DNA from 2 places in the Cupriavidus sp. 05L310 genome. Region 1 is predicted to be linked to the other one. Evidence: riboswitches for the same ligand, from Rfam matches in the RefSeq annotation. Region 1 holds a riboswitch; the other holds the start of a gene.
The links. A riboswitch is a leader RNA that binds a small molecule or an ion and turns the genes downstream of it on or off. The one in region 1 is predicted to bind cobalamin.

Region 1 (7,827 bases):
CACGCGCAGGCCGCGCATCAGTTCCACGCTGACCGAGGCTTCCAGCCCGCGCGAGGACTGCTCGCCTACCTGCACCGAGAGCGCCGGGTTGCCGGCATTGCGCGTGAGGAGGTTCTTCTTGACGATCTGGTAGGCGGCAAAGGTCCACTCGCCGCGCTGGTTCCAGAACGACTGCTTGACCCCGGCTTCGATCTGCCTGCCGGTAGCGAGCTTGAAGTCCTTTTGCGCATCCGAGGTGGTGATCAGTGCGCCAAGGGGGTCGGTGGCCGTGGCGTACTGCGCGTAGACGGAAAAGGCGGGTGTGAATTCGTAGACCGTGCCCGCGCGCCAGGTGACGTTGTTGAAGCTGCGGGTCCAGTCGTCGCCGGAGACCAGGTTGCCGCGCTCCAGTTCGGCATGGTCGAGCCGCACGCCGCCGATCACCGACCATTGCCGAGTCAGCTTGAGGCGGTCTTCGCCAAACAGCGCGTATTGCGTGGTGTGGGTACGGAAGCGCGGCGACGTGACGATGCCCGGCGGGCTGAAGAACTGGCCCGGATCGAACTGGTAGGCATTCACGGTGGAGGTACCGCCGTAGGGCGAGTTGTTGCTGTGGGTGAAGTTGATCCGGTTGACGTCGAATCCCACCAGGGCGGTATTGGCCATGCCGAACAGCTGCCCGTCGATCTTCAGGTCGGCGCGGTCGCCCACCTGCTCCTGGTTGTGCAGGATTTCCAGGTAGTCGGTGCGGCGCACCTGGCCGGTTGCCGGCAGGAAGGTATAGGACTCGGCATCGCGCCAGTGGCGCTGGCTGGTGAGGTAGTAGAACTGGTTGCGCACCGTCACTCGTTCATTGGGCTGCCATTGCGCGGCGAGCCGGGTCCAGCGGTCGCGGTAGGTGATCTCGGCATCGCCGACGTTGTAGTTCTTCTTGCGCAGGGAGGTGTCCAGGCTGCCGCTGACCAGCGGCGTGCCCAGGTATTGCATCGGGTGCTGGTCGCCGTCGTCATAGGACAGCGTCATATTGAACTCCGGCGATACGTCGAGCCGCACCGCGGCCGACACCGCCAGGCTGCGCGAATCGCCCCGGTCCACCCAGCCGCCGGAGCGCGCGTAGTTGGCATTGAAGCGGTACGAGAGATTCTCGTTGACCGCGCCGCCGCTGTCGAAGGCGGCGCGCGCGGTGCGCTGGGTGCCGCCGGTGAGCTGCAGCTCGTTGGCGATCGGCGCGCGCAGCGGCTTCTTGGGGATCACGTTGACCACGCCGCCGATCGCGCCCTCGCCGTACATGACCGAGGCCGCGCCGCGCAGGACTTCGATGCGGTCCGCCGACCAGGTGTCGAAGGGGAAGGTCACGGTGCCGGAGGCGACGTAGAGCCGTGTGCCGTCGTACAGCTGCATCACCGAGCCTTGTCCGGAGAAGCCGCGCGCCGTGAGCGACGTGCCGCCGTTGCCGGGGGCGCCGTTGGAGGTTATGCCGGTGGTGCGGGTAACGGCTTCGCGCACCGACTGGTCGCCGCGCTCGCGTATCGTCTCGCCGGACAGCACCTCGACGCTGGCAGGCGTTTCCAGCGGGGTCAGGCCAAGCCGGCTGCCCGTGCCCGTGGGCTCCGACAGTGCCAGCCCTGGCAACTGCGAGTCACCGGTGACCATCACCGCCGGTAGCACCGTGGTGTCTTTCCGAGACGGCTGGGAGCGCTCCGAGGCTGGCGTATCGTCCGCGGCCCAGGCCGCGTCCGTGCCCAGCGTGGCAAAGGCCCCGAGCGAGAGCGCGAGCGCGCAGTGGTGCGCCAGCTTGCGCGGGGCGGGAGTGAAAAGGTGCCTGGAGGAGCCCGGCAGGGGGGTGCGGGCAATGCGAGGGCGCGCGGACATGGACTTTCCATCGTTGGCCGCAGGCGACCCCGCCTGGCGGCAATGAACGAAGAAGCCACGGACGAGCGCGCAGTGGCGGCGGGCCCATGGCCAGCCGCCTCACGCCTGGCCGCCCGTCCGCAGCCTCGGTGATCGGTCGAAGGCCGGTATCCGGGCTCGCAGGGGGACGCCTGCCACTGGGGCGCGTCCGGGGTGCCGCCTTCCCACGCATCGATGCGCAGTGGCTGCCGCTGCCTACGGGCGCGGCGTGACACCTTTGTACCTGCTGACCGTTGCGGGGGCAGCACAGGATTTGCCGCGGCCTGGCCGTGGCGCACCTGTTTCCCGTTTAACCCCCGCCGCTTGACGCGCGCGAGGGCACCTTCGAACCATTTGCATTCCAATTGCAATTCACTTGCAACAGTGAATCCGAATGCGAGGCGGATTGTAGCCGCATTCCAGTGGTTTTTGACAGGCATATTCGGGTGGCCGGCAATGCACCATGAGAGTGCCGGCGTCCTCGTCACGACGGGATCTCTCTTCACTGTGGTGCTTTGTACGATATAGATGCCGCTTCTTGCTTTTTTCTTGCGGGCTTTCCCCAGTTGACGCTAAAGAAGGCGCAAGCCGTTCCGATATCCCGGAGATGCCGCGTGTCTCCCGCATCGCTGGTACTTGCCTAGAAAAAGCGAACTTCATGAATCAACTGACCTTGCGAAAAAAGCTGTGGATCCCTCTCGTGCTGGCCTGGCTAGGTCTGCTCCTGCTGACCGTGATGCACGCCTTCCAGACCCGCCAGTTGCAGATGGCGGACCGTCGTGGCGAACTGGCCAACGTGGTCGATATGTCGCTGTCCCTGGTGCGCGACTATGCCGAGCAGGCACGCCAGGGGAAGATGACCGAGGATGAGGCCAAGGCCCAGGCCACTGCCCGCATCGCCGCGCAGCGCTATGGCAAGGACGGCTACATCACCATCGTCAGCGCGGATTCCGTGATGCTGATGCATCCCATCAACGCCAAGCTCAATGGCAAGAACCTGCGCGATTTCAAGGACGCCAAGGGCAACGCCTTGTACGTCGATATCGCGGCGCGTGGCGCTTCGGCGGAAGGCTCGGGTCATCTGGACTACTGGTGGCCCAAGCCTGGCAGCGACCAGCCAAGCCCGAAGGTCGGCTACGTGGCACGCTACAAGCCGTGGAACTGGGACCTCGTCGCGGGCACCTATATGGATGACGTGGAGGCGCAATTCCGCACCTCGCTGTATCAGTCGCTCGGGCTGCTGGTGTTGCTCGGCATCGTGATTTCCGTGGTGGCGACGCTCCTGATCCGCAGCATCCAGCGCTCGGTCGGCGGCGAGCCCGCCACCGCGGCGGCGCTTGCGTTGCGCATGGCTGGCGGCGACCTCACCGCGCAGGTCACGGTCGCCCCGGATGACCGCGCCAGCCTGATGTACGCGATCGGCCATATGCGCGACCAGCTCGCGCGCACGGTCTCGGGGATCCAGCAGTCGGCCGAATCCATTACTTCGGCCGCGCAGGAGATTGCCTCCGGCAATACCGACCTGTCGAGCCGTACCGAGCAGCAGGCTGCCTCGCTGCAGCAGACCGCGGCCAGCATGGAGCAGATCACGGCGACGGTGCGCCAGAATGCCGACAACGCCACCGAGGCCAGCCAGTACGTGGCCGACGCCTCGCAGATTGCGCAGCAGGGCGGCAGCGTGGTGAGCCAGGTGGTGGACAAGATGCGCGGCATCACCGCCAGCTCGCGCAAGATCAACGACATCATCGGCGTGATCGACGGCATCGCCTTCCAGACCAATATCCTGGCGCTGAACGCCGCGGTGGAAGCCGCTCGCGCCGGCGAGCAGGGGCGCGGCTTCGCCGTGGTGGCGGGGGAAGTGCGCAATCTAGCGCAACGCAGCGCGGGCGCGGCCAAGGAGATCAAGACGCTGATCGTCGAGTCGGTGGGCCAGGTCGACAGCGGCTCTGCCCTGGTCGAGCAGGCTGGCCAGACCATGGCCGAGATCGTCAACGCGGTCAGCCGCGTGACGTCCATCATGGATGGCATCGCATCGGCCACCGCGGAGCAGCGCACCGGCATCGAAGAGGTCAATCGCGCGGTCGCGCAGATGGACCAGATGACGCAGCAGAACGCGGCGCTGGTGGAGCAGGCGAGCGCCGCCGCCGCTTCGCTGGAAGATCAGGCCGACGCACTGCATCACGCGGTGTCGGCGTTCCGCCTGGCTGCCTGAGTATCCGCCCCGGCAGGGGCGGCAAGCCGCTGCTTACAGCAGCGACTTGCCCTGGGCGAGGACCTTGTCGCAGACCTGCCTGGTGACCTGATCCTTGAGGCCGCCGCCGCTCAGGTCGAACTGCTTGCCGTCGCTGTTGTGCAGGATGCCCTTGGCACCGTCGGTATAGCCGCTATCGGCGGTGGGCGAGCCACCTTCAACCTTGCCCAGCAGTTTGTCCTTGACGGAAGCGGCGCCGCTGGCGCCGCCGAGATAGTTGTTCTTGACGCAGAATTCCAGTATGCCGGCGATATTGCCGGTGCTGCCGGACGTCAGGGATTGCAGCGAAGGCATGCTGCCCATCCCGCCCAGGCTGCCGAGTCCGCCGATGGCGCCCTCGTTGCCCTGCGTCGCGCCTTTGAGCATGTCCCCGAGCTGCGCGTGCGCTGCCGCCACCGGCATCAGCGTGGCGATCAGGATCTTCACGACTGTGTTGCGATAGATTCTGGCGTTCATGCGGCGATCCTCCCGGCTTGGTGGAAACCAGCTTCCACTATAGTGCGTGCCCGGATTGCCATTGCACGCAATCCGGGCGCAATCCAGGTGCAATCCAGGTGCAATCGGGGCGCAATCCGCCACCGTCCGCCCCGATGCCAGGCTGCGCCGGGAGACGCCGCGGCTACACCCCCTATCCGGCCTCAGGCCTTGCGTGCCGTCAGCCACTCGGCGGCTTGCAGGGCCTTGCCCACGATGCGGATCTCGCCAATGCTGCCAAAGAAGCCGTCGGCGCGCGCACCGTCCCAGGAACCGCCGCCGATTACCCAGGGCATGTCCGCCGCGAGCGTGGCCAGGCCTGGGGCGTTGCCGGCATTGCGCAGCACCGGCGCGCCTTCCACGTAGAGAATGGTTTCATGGCTGACATCGTCGTTGACGATGGCCACGTGCAGCCACTTGTCGGCAATGATCTCGCCGGACCAGTTGGTCTTGCCGTCGCGGCTGCCGCTCAGCACCGGCACGACTTCCCATTGCACTTCGCGCAGGCTGGAGATGGCGAACAGCAGCGGCGGCGACTCGGGGTCGCCCCCGGTAAAGCCGGCCAGGCTCCCGCGTTTGCCGTCGCGCGTCATGATATTCATCCACGCGTTGTTGCCGGCGCTCCAGTTCTTGTCGATCTTGATGAAAGCTTCGACGGTGTAGCCGCTTTCCAGGGTGGCGGCATTGATGGGTGCCGTGCTTCCCGTGACGAAATAGCTCATGCGCAGCGGCGCGTTCTTGTTGGTGTTCAGGAAGCGCACGCTGCCCGGCGCGGCCGACAGGTAGTGGTGGTCGTCGGACCACACCACATCGCCCAGCTGGGCGGCAGTCACGCCGTCCACATTGAGCGCGGCGCGGCTTAGCGGGTTGGCGCCGGACTGGTCGGCCACGACCTGTCCCACCGGCACCGCGCTGCCCGCGGCGCCCCCGAAGAAGCGCCAGTGCGCCACGGTTTGCGCCACGTGCGGATAGTCCTCCGAATTGCTGGCAGGCTTCTGTTCGGCCTTCACAGGTTCCTTGAAGCCCGCGAGAATCATCGCCTTGGCCTGGTCCGCCAGCGATGTACGCGTTGCCGTGGCGGCCTTGAAGCCCGGATTGAAGCGCGCAAAGCGTTTGGCGAAGTCCATCTGGATGGTGAAGGTCTCGTTGGGCGCGTCGAGCACGGCCTGGTCGAAGCCATTGAGCGTGTGCTTGGGCTTTTGCGGCACCCACGGCGAGAATGACAGCACCTTGATCTGGTTGGCGGTGAGGTCGAATTCGTACAGCCGCATCAGGCCGTTGCCGCCCTGGTAGGCCATCTGATAGTCGACCACCATTTCCTCGACGGCGTTGCCGTAGACATTGGTCTTGGTAAGCCGCGCGGCGCCGTGGTAGTGGCCGTTCAGCGTCATGAAGATCTGGTCGTTGTCCTTGATCAGTTTTTCCCACAGCAGCAGGCCGTAGGGCACCTCGAGCGGTGTAACCCCGTCCTTGTCGATATTGATCAACTGGTGGTTGGCGAGAATGGCTGGCAGCGTCGGGTTGTTGCGCAGTACCTGGCGTGCCCACGCGATGCCGTTGTCGGAGACGCGCCACGATAGCGAGAGCACCAGGAACTTCTGCCCTTCGGCTTCGAACACGTGGTACTCGTGGAAGCCGCTCGGGTCGCGGCCGCCGAAGGTGGCCTGCTTGCTGGCCCGGGCCGTGCCGAACGTCTTCAGGTAGGGCTCGTTGGCCAGCGTGCGCTCCGTGTCGGTGCCGGTGTCGTTCGGGCCGCCGCTGTAGTCGAGGTCGAGAATGACATCGTGATTCCCGGCCAGGATCGAATACGGGATCTTGGCGCTCTCAAGCACCTTCATGGCCTGGTCGGCCACCACCCACTGCTCGGGCTTGCCTTGCTGGTCCACGACGTCGCCGAGATGGATCAGGAAGGGGATGTTGAGCGCCTTGGCATTGTCCGCGACCCAGTTGGTCTGCGCCTGGAACGGCTCGCTGTTGAATTTGCGGCCGAACTGGTCGTTCTCCGCCAGCGTTGCATAGCGCGAGTAGAACTGCGTATCGGGCAGTACCGCCAGCGCGAAATTGGATGCCAGCTGCGGGCCGGCCGGTGGCTGCGGTGCCGGGCTGCCGGTGCTCGGCGCGGCGGGCGCGTCGTCGCCACCCCCACCCCCGCACGCAGCCAGCAATGCACTGCCGCCTGCCGGCAGCAGCGTCGCACCCAGTCCGGCCCTGAGCAAGCTCCTGCGGCGTTCGTCCGGCACGCTGGTTGTTGTCTTCTGTACCTGTTGCCGCGCATCGGCTTCGTGCTTCTTTGTCATGACTTTCCATGTGGAACAAGAAGCGGCAAAGCTAGCCAGCAGAGATGACATGCGCATGAAGAGATGTCGCAGGCATTTGTTTTTTGTTCTGTAGGTTGGAATTTTGTCTCGAAGAGGCGACATTAGGCTGGCTAAGTGTATCGTTTTACCAAAAAACAGGATTTGTTTTCCCGACGTCACCTTTCTGTCACTAACGATCGTCAACATCGGCGCCCACAAGAATCTTTGCCAGTGCGTCCGGGCGAGGGGTGATGCCAGTGACACGCATCGCCCGGCGGCCCAGGGCGCGCGGACAGATCGGGTCAATACGTAAAACGTCACCAGGGAAATCCAATGCGTCACTCCAAATCCATCATCGGCCTGGCCGCCTCGCTATGCATCGCCGGCGGCTTCTACGGTTGCAACGGCAACGGCGACCAATCCAGCCCCGCCACTCCGGCCACCCCCGGCGCACCGGCCGCGCCGGCCGCGCCGGTCACCCCGCCGGTCGCGGAAGTCACGGGCAAGTGGACCACCGGCGACCTGCATGTACATACGATCCAGTCCAACGATGCGCAGAGCCCCCTGGCCACGGTGCTCGACCAGGCGTTCACCGCGAGCAACCTCGACTGGATGGCCTTGTCGAACCACCTGCGCGTCTCGGATCGCGACCCGGCCGGCACGGCCATCCCTGGCGGCTCGGTGGCATTCTCGAAGGGCATGGCGGACTACGAAGTGCCTGCCGTCAAGCAAATGCAGGCTGACGGCCGCTATCCCGGCAAGCTGATCTTCTCCGCCTTCGAGTGGGACATGCCGACCCACGACCACATGAACGTGGGCATCTTCTCCGGCTCGCCCGCGCTCGCACCGGCCCTCAAGGCCGCCAACGAGTTCGAGTATTTCTTCACCAACCGCGCCGACACCCTGTTCAATCCGGTGGACGTGGCGGCGTGGAAT
Region 2 (7,827 bases), on a different contig from region 1:
GGCTGCCAGTGTCATGTGCACCACGTCGGTGGGTACCTCGGTGGCGGCCTGGGCGGACAGCGACAGCACGCCGGCGGGCGCCGGGTCGTGGGTCGGGCCACCACCCTGGGCGGAGGCAACCATGGCGGTGGTACCGAGCAGCGTGGCGGCAAGCAGTTGTTTCATCAGGATTCTCCCTTTCTTGGCGATGCAAATCAGACGCGCGGCCGAGGTGATCGTTCCGTTACCTTGCGATCGACGTTGTATCTACATGTATCCGCTGCGCTGCACCGCCCAAGCCGCCGCTCAGAACGCGTGCCAGGCCTTCCACAGCATATAGGCCGCAAGACTGAACAGCAGGCAGGCGAAGACCTTCTTGAGTTGCCCGACATCCATGCGGTGCGCGGTGCGCGCCCCCAGCGGCGCGGTCAGCACGCTGGCCACGGCGATCACCGCCAGCGCTGGCAGATAGATGTAGCCGAGCGAACCCGCCGGGAGCCCGCCCTGGCCCAGCCCGCTCCATACATAGCCGATCACGCTCGCCACGGCGATGGGAAAGCCGAGCGCGGCCGAGGTGGCCACGGCGTTGTGGATGGGCACGTTGCACCAGGTCATGAACGGCACCGAGACAAAACCGCCCCCCGCGCCGACCAGGCTGGACAGGAAGCCGATCACCCCGCCGGCGCCCAGCATGCCCGGCGTGCCGGGGAGCTGCCGGTGCGGGGCGGGCTTGCGGTTGCGCAGCATTTGCCACGCGGAGAAACCGACAAACACCGCGAACAGCAGCGACAGCCAGCTCGTCTTGAGCGCCGCGAAGACCTTGCCGCCCCCGATCATGCCGCCGATCAGGATGCCCGGGGCCAGCGCGAGCACCAGTTTCCATCGCACCATGCCGCGCTTGTGATGGGCACGTACCGAGGACAGCGAAGTGAACAGGATGGTCGCCATGGAAGTGGCGATCGCCATATGGACGATGGCCTCATGCGGGAAGGCCATGGCGGTGAACAGCAGCGTGAGGAAGGGCACCATCAGCATGCCGCCGCCGACGCCGAGCAAGCCGGCGCAAAAACCGGTGAAGGCGCCGAGCAGCAATAGCCCGGGAATCAGGGAAAAACTCATGATGCGGAATCGGCCTTATTGGTGTTGTAGTTATGTAGTCGGCAGCCATTGTGTCATGCCGCCTGTGTGACCGTCAGTGCTGCCCGCCATGGTGGGCGGCCGCAGCCGCGCCGCATCTTTGAAGCGTTTCAGCGCATCAGCGCATCAGATTCGTGGTAATGAAACGCCATTCGGCCGGCGTCACCGGCGTGATCGACAAGCGGTTGCCGCGGCGTAGCACGGCCATGTCCGCCAGTTCCTCGTGCGCGCGCAGGTCGGCGAGCGAGATCAGCGGGCCCTTGCCGACAAAGCGCACGTCGACCAGCATCCAGCGCGGTGCATCGGGCTTGGCGGCGGCATCGTAGTAGTCGCTCTTCGGGTCGAACTGGGTGGGATCGGGATAGGGCTGCGAGCTGACTTCGGCCAGGCCGGCAATGCCGGGCTGCGGGCAGGAGGAGTGATAGAACAGCACGCCGTCGCCGATGCGCATGGCGTCGCGCATGAAGTTGCGTGCCTGATAATTGCGCACGCCGGTCCATGGCAAGGTGCCACGCTCGGCCAGGGTATCGATGCTGGCCTCATCGGGTTCCGATTTCATCAGCCAGTACTGGCGGGCGCGCGTGGTGGCATTGGCTTGCGTGGATCGGCTCATGGGCAGGCAGGGCAGGCGTGACGTTGGCGACAGCGCTATGGTGCAGCAAGCCCGGCCAAAAGAAAACCGTTTGCCCGACGCGGGCCGGCGTGGGCGCGCATCAGCAAGGAAGCGGGGGCAGGGCGCAGGAGGGAAACATGGCGGCGCAAGAAAGCGCGGCACAAAAGGAAAAGGCGGTGGTTAAAAAACCACCGCCTTTAGAGGGGTCCCCGCCTCGGCCGCTGGATCGGCATCCTGAACCCAAGTGAGGTTCAGAGTGGCTGCGGAAGCCGCATTTCGGGTACATCACTGTTTCAGGGAGTCCAGACTGCGACTATGAACCAAGCGACGCGCTCGCCCACACGGCATAATCCCGCACCAACAAATGCTTATCGGTTCAAGGAATATGATCCTGACGAACCAGGCAGGGAAACTGTCAAACGTCTGACCTTTATTGCACTACCGAACACAACGGCTCCGGGAGGGCTGTCAGACGTTTGCCGTTTCGAACTTGGATGGGATGAAAACGGCGGTCAGGCGCGATAACCCGACCTAAGGTGCCGCAACTATGTGGCTTGGTGCGGCTTGGCTCCACTATACACCGCACCGCTTTCCATACCAAGCCCGTCGTTGCGTGTCGTTACATTTTGCTGACGCGCGCGGCATGTCGGGCACATCGCGGCTCCCCTGTGCCGTGCGGTACACCGCCTGCGGTGCGTTCAGTTGCGCGGCGCGGGCGCATTGGTACCCACGTGCGCGTACTGCCGCAGGGCTTCGTCCGCGCGTTCGTTGAGTTCGCGAATGCGCGCGCGCACGGCATCGACGGGAATCGCGCCGTCCTCCTGCTGCTTGCGCTTGAGCGAGAGCAGGTCGGAGGCGATGCTGATGGCGGCCATCACGGCAACGCGTTCCACGCCTTTGGCGGACACGCCGCCCTTGAGGCGGGTCATCTGGTCGTCTACCAGTGCCACGGCTTCCAGCAGCGCGGCTTCATTGTCGGGCGAAATGGCGAAACGGTAGGACTGGCCGGCAATGTTCACTTCGACTTGCTTGTTGCTCATGCGTTTTCTCCGGGAGCCTTGTGATCGGCGCGGCTGGCCGCCTCGCCTTCGCCCAGCAGGTCGAGCTGGCGGGCGTCGCTGGCGGTGGGCAGCTTGTCGAGGATCGACTGGATGCGCAACTGCGCTTCCTCGATCTTGATATTGAGCAGCTCGCGGTCTGCCGCCATGGCTTCGCGGTCGCCGCGCAGCTGGCTGGCCTCGGCCTGCAGGCGTTCGATCTCCTCGCGCAGCCGCTGGTTCTCCGCCGCAAGGGTATCGGCATGGTGCAGCACACGCCCGATCTTGGCGGCGAGTTGTTCGAGTTCGGTGAGCATAGAGCCTGTCATATCTAGGGTCTCGGGTTTTGGGATTTTAGCCCAAGCGCTATCGTGAGGACGGCGAACGCAGGTGTGTGTGACCGGGCCTGCGCGCCGAAGTTGCATGCATCGTCGCTTAACGGCATTCCGGGCGACGGCTTTATGCCTGTTTTCAGGCGCCCGCCACTGGTTTTCCGCCGGAATCACGCGGCATTGACGCTTGCCCTGAAACTGCCTACACTCGCGCACGTTCCAGGTGCTCGTAATCCTATTCACTACAGGGTTGCAGTTCAACGGGAAACAGGGAGCCAGCCGCCGCCGCCAGGGCGGGGCCGTGCCAACCTGTGCTGCCCCCGCAACGGTAAGCGACCGCGATCGCAAGATCGCAAGGCCGACCCACAAGCCACTGAACCGCAAGGTTCGGGAAGGCGGTCGGACTGGTGTCGCCAGCCCGGATACCGGCCTGGATGAGAGTGCGCTGCCTTTTGCTGTCTTTTTGCGGGAACCGGCGGCGTGCTTCGTCGCCAGACGGTCCGCGGGGGAACGGACCAGGCAGATCTCTCCCACAATCGCATCATGCGCTCATCGTCCTACAGGTCGAGCCGTCCGGCATTGCCGGCGCGCCGTCACACCGCCCCCGTCTTCGTCTCCCGGCAACTGCCCGCAGCGCTTGCCGCCTTGCTTGCCGTGAGCGCGCCTGGCATCGCCATGGCCCAGTCCGCCGGACAATCCGCCTCGCAGCCCGCGGCCGATGCGCAACTAGACCCGGTGGTGGTCACTGCCACCCGCACTGTCCAGCCGTTGACCGAGGCGCTGCCGCATACCACCGTAGTGACCCAGCAGGACATCGTCAACTCGCAAGCCATCGACCTGCGCTCGTTGCTGCGCACGCAGGCCGGCGTGGAGTTTGCCGCCAACGGCGGCCTGGGTGCCAATACCAGCCTGTTCATGCGCGGGGCCAACTCCAACCAGACGCTGATCCTGATCGACGGCGTGCGGATCTCGGCTGCCAGCAGCGGCACGGCCCAGCTCTCGAATATCCTGCCCGACCAGATCGACCATATCGAGATCGTGCGCGGCAATGTCTCGGCGCTCTATGGCTCGGATGCGATCGGCGGCGTGGTGCAGATCTTCACCAAGAGCGGTGCGGGCCAGGCTCCCGCAGCCAACGCTCAGATCGAATACGGCAGCAACAATACGCGCCAGGGCACGGTGGGCTACGGCGGCCAGGTGGGCGATACCTCGTTCAATATCACCGGATCGGCCGTCAAGACAGACGGTTTTTCGGCGATCAATGCGGCCCAATGGAACGGTGACAATCCGGCCAAGGCAAAGAAGGGCACAGGCCCGAACCCGAACGACAACCCGTATGACAACAAGAGCGTATCGGGCCAGGTGAAGCATCGTTTCACCAGCGACTGGGACGCCGGCGTCACCGCCTACTACTCGAAGAGCAAGCTCTCCTACGACACCACGACAGGCAAACCGACCGATGTCTGGTGGATGAACAGCGAGTTGTACACCGTATCCGCCTTTGTCAACGGCAAGTTCACCCGGGACTGGACCACGCATTTCAAGATCGCGCAGAGCGGGGACAATAGCGAAAACACCCTGAACGGACTGTTCAACAGCAACTTCAACACGCGCAACCGCCAGTACACGTGGCAGAACGAATATGCGCTGGCGCCCACCCATAAGCTGCTGTTCGGCACGGAGTATGCGCAGCAGGAATTCAGCTCGAACACGTATGGCGCGCCGGGCCGCAATATCATGTCGGTGTTCGGCGGCTACAATGGCCGGCTGGGCAAGCACCAGCTGCAGCTCAATGCGCGCAACGACCATTACTCGGATTTCGGCAGCCAGGCGAGCTATTTCGCCGGCTACGGCTATAACGTGACCGAGGCGTTCAAGCTGATCGCCAACGCCAGCAATGCCTTCCGCGCGCCCACCTTCAACGAACTGTACTATCCCAACTATGGCCAGCCCGGCATCCAGCCCGAGCGCGCCAAGTCGGTCGAGCTGGGCGCGCAGTACAGCACGGACAGCGCCGGCCTGCTGCGCGTGACCGCGTTCGAGACCCGCTACGACAACCTGATCACCGCCGCGTTGCAGCCCAACGGCTTGTTCCTGGCGCAGAATATCAACAAGGCCAAGGTGCAGGGCATCGAAGCCTCGTGGCGCGCCAGGCTGATGGGCACCGATGTGGGCGCCAGCGTGACCTTCCAGAACCCGGTGGACGAGCAGAGCAATACGCAGTTGCTGCGCCGCGCGCGCCGCCATGCCGCCTTCGACGTGGGCCGCCAGTTCGGCGCCTTCCGCCTGGGCGGCGAGTGGATTGTTTCGTCGGCCCGCCTCGATAGCGGATCGCGTACCCTGGGCGGATACGGTATCGTCAACCTCACTGCCCGTTACAACATCGACAAGCAATGGTTCGTTGCCGCCCGCGTGGAAAACCTGTTCGACAAGAACTACCAGCTCGCCTATCCCTACAACACGCAGGGACGCGCCGGCTTTATCACGCTGGGCTGGCGCCAGTGATGGCGGCCGCCTGAGATGCGTCGCGCGCTAGCCGTCTGGCTGATGCTTGCCGCCGCCGGCGTGGCGGTGTTCCTGCTGTCCCTGGCGGTGGGCAGCGTGCCGCTGTCGGGCACGCAGGTCTGGCAGGCGCTGTCAGGCGCCACCGACGATACCGCCGGCGCGATCGTGCGTGAGCTGCGGCTGCCGCGCGCGGCGGCCGCCTTCGCCTGCGGCGGCCTGCTGGCGCTGACCGGCGCGCTGATGCAGGTGCTGCTGCGCAATCCGCTGGCCGAGCCCTATGTGCTGGGCGTCTCGGGCGGCGCGGCCACCGGCGCGCTCACCGCCATGCTGATGATGTGGCCGCTCTGGACGGTGCAGGCCGGTGCAGCGGGCGGCGCACTGTTCTCGATGCTGCTGGTGGCCACGCTGGCCCGGCGCGACCTGCTGCACCCGCAGGTGCAGGGCGGCCACCATGAGGCCGGCTCGCGCCTGCTTCTCACCGGCGTGATCCTGGCCGCGGGCTGGGGCGCGCTGATTACCCTGATCCTGAGCGTGGCGCCCGAAGCGCGGCTGCGCGGCATGTTGTTCTGGCTGACCGGCGATCTTGGCGGTACCGCCAGCTACGGGCTCGCGCTGGGTGCCCTGGCGTTGGCCGTGCTGCTGGCGATGCCGCTGGCGCGCTCGCTCAATGCGATGCTGCTGGGCGAGACGGTAGCGCAGGCGCTGGGCGTGCGCGTCGGCGCCGTGCGGATGTCGGTGTTCGTGCTGGCCTCGCTGGCCATCGCGGTGGCCATCACGTCCGCCGGCTCGATCGGCTTTGTCGGCCTGGTGGTGCCGCATCTGGTGCGCCTGGCCTGGGGCAACGACCAGCGCCTGTTGTTGCCAGCCTCGGCCTTGCTCGGCGGCGCGCTGCTGATGGCCGCCGACCTGGTGGCGCGCACGGTAATCGCGCCCGCGCAGTTGCCGGTGGGCGTGATCACGGCGCTGCTGGGCGTGCCGACTTTTCTCTTCTTGCTGTTGCGCAGGCCGCGCTGATCCCCATGACGAGCTGGAACCAACCCGTCTCGCCTTGTCCGCCGCTGGTGCTGCAGTCCTTGCAGCTGCGCGCTGGCAAACGCGCCTTGCTCGATGGCCTGAGCCTGACCATGCAGGCCGGCGAACTCTGGTGCATCGTCGGCCCGAACGGCGTCGGCAAGTCCACGCTGATGTCGGTGCTGGCCGGACTGCGCAAGCCCGACGGCGGCGCGGTGCTGCTCGACGGCCGCGCGCCACTGGAGATCGCGCCGGCCGCGCTGGCGTTGCGCCGCGCCTATCTGCCGCAGGCGGTGCACGATACCTTTTCGATGTCGGTGCGCGACGCCGTGGCCGTGGGCCGCCATCCTCACCTATCGGGCTGGGGCTGGTCCGGCCGCGAGGACGATGCGGTGGTCGCCGCGGTCATCCGCGAACTGGATCTCGACGGGCTGGCCGGGCGCGATGTGCTGACCCTGTCCGGCGGCGAACGCCAGCGCGTCTCGCTGGCCGCCACGCTGGCGCAACAGGCGCCGTTGCTGCTGCTCGACGAACCGGCAGCCCACCTGGACCTGCGCCACCAGATCATGGTGCTGGAAACCCTGACCCGGCTGGCGCGCACCGGCCGCCACGCCGTCGTGGTGATCCTGCACGACCTCAACCTGGCGCGGCGCTACGCGACCCATGCCTTGCTGCTGGCCGAGGACGGCCTCTGCCTGCATGGCCCCGCGTCGGAAGTACTGACTCCCGCGTATTGCTCGCACGCGCTGCGCACGCCGATTGTCAGTGTCAGCGACGGCCACCATACCGCGCTGATTGCCGACGGCGCCACTCATCCGGAACAAGACGGAAATCAATATGACTGAACCCCAGGCCAACGCCCCCTCCAAGAACGAAGACGCCGCCCGCGACGAACGCCACAAGGCGCGCATGGCGCGCAAGAAGGATGTCGTGGACGCCAAGATCGCCGCGGCCCAGGACGAGCGCGGCGTCATCGTGATCACCACCGGCAACGGCAAGGGCAAGTCCAGCTCCGGCTTTGGCATGGTGGTGCGCGCGCTCGGCCACGGCATGCAGGCCGGCGTGGTGCAATTCATCAAGGGTGCGATTCCCAGCGGCGAGGAACTGTTCCTGCGGCGTTTTCCGGAGCAGTGCGCCTTCCACGTGATGGGCGAGGGCTACACCTGGGAAACCCAGGACCGCGCGCGCGATGTGGCCAAGGCCCAGGTGGCGT

Region 2: another riboswitch for cobalamin. It lies ahead of AC1DS6_RS20285 (TonB-dependent receptor plug domain-containing protein); the one in region 1 lies ahead of AC1DS6_RS04575 (TonB-dependent receptor).

What each region holds. Positions count from the first base shown of each region.
Region 1 is NZ_JBFTOX010000005.1:59,350-67,176, reverse strand. Features, by position in the region: gene AC1DS6_RS04575 (TonB-dependent receptor) at 1-1,851, opposite strand, end outside; cobalamin riboswitch at 1,976-2,231, opposite strand; gene AC1DS6_RS04570 (methyl-accepting chemotaxis protein) at 2,528-4,081, shown strand; gene AC1DS6_RS04565 (YjjA family protein) at 4,115-4,576, opposite strand; gene AC1DS6_RS04560 (LamG-like jellyroll fold domain-containing protein) at 4,759-6,891, opposite strand; gene AC1DS6_RS04555 (S-layer protein) at 7,225-7,827, shown strand, end outside.
Region 2 is NZ_JBFTOX010000027.1:88,559-96,385, reverse strand. Features, by position in the region: gene AC1DS6_RS20315 (SIMPL domain-containing protein) at 1-165, opposite strand, end outside; gene AC1DS6_RS20310 (sulfite exporter TauE/SafE family protein) at 286-1,098, opposite strand; gene AC1DS6_RS20305 (EVE domain-containing protein) at 1,235-1,729, opposite strand; RNA gene ssrS (6S RNA) at 1,932-2,142, opposite strand; gene AC1DS6_RS20295 (cell division protein ZapA) at 2,428-2,769, opposite strand; gene AC1DS6_RS20290 (hypothetical protein) at 2,766-3,083, opposite strand; cobalamin riboswitch at 3,303-3,546, shown strand; gene AC1DS6_RS20285 (TonB-dependent receptor plug domain-containing protein) at 3,642-5,603, shown strand; gene AC1DS6_RS20280 (FecCD family ABC transporter permease) at 5,619-6,617, shown strand; gene AC1DS6_RS20275 (ABC transporter ATP-binding protein) at 6,623-7,459, shown strand; gene cobO (cob(I)yrinic acid a,c-diamide adenosyltransferase) at 7,452-7,827, shown strand, end outside.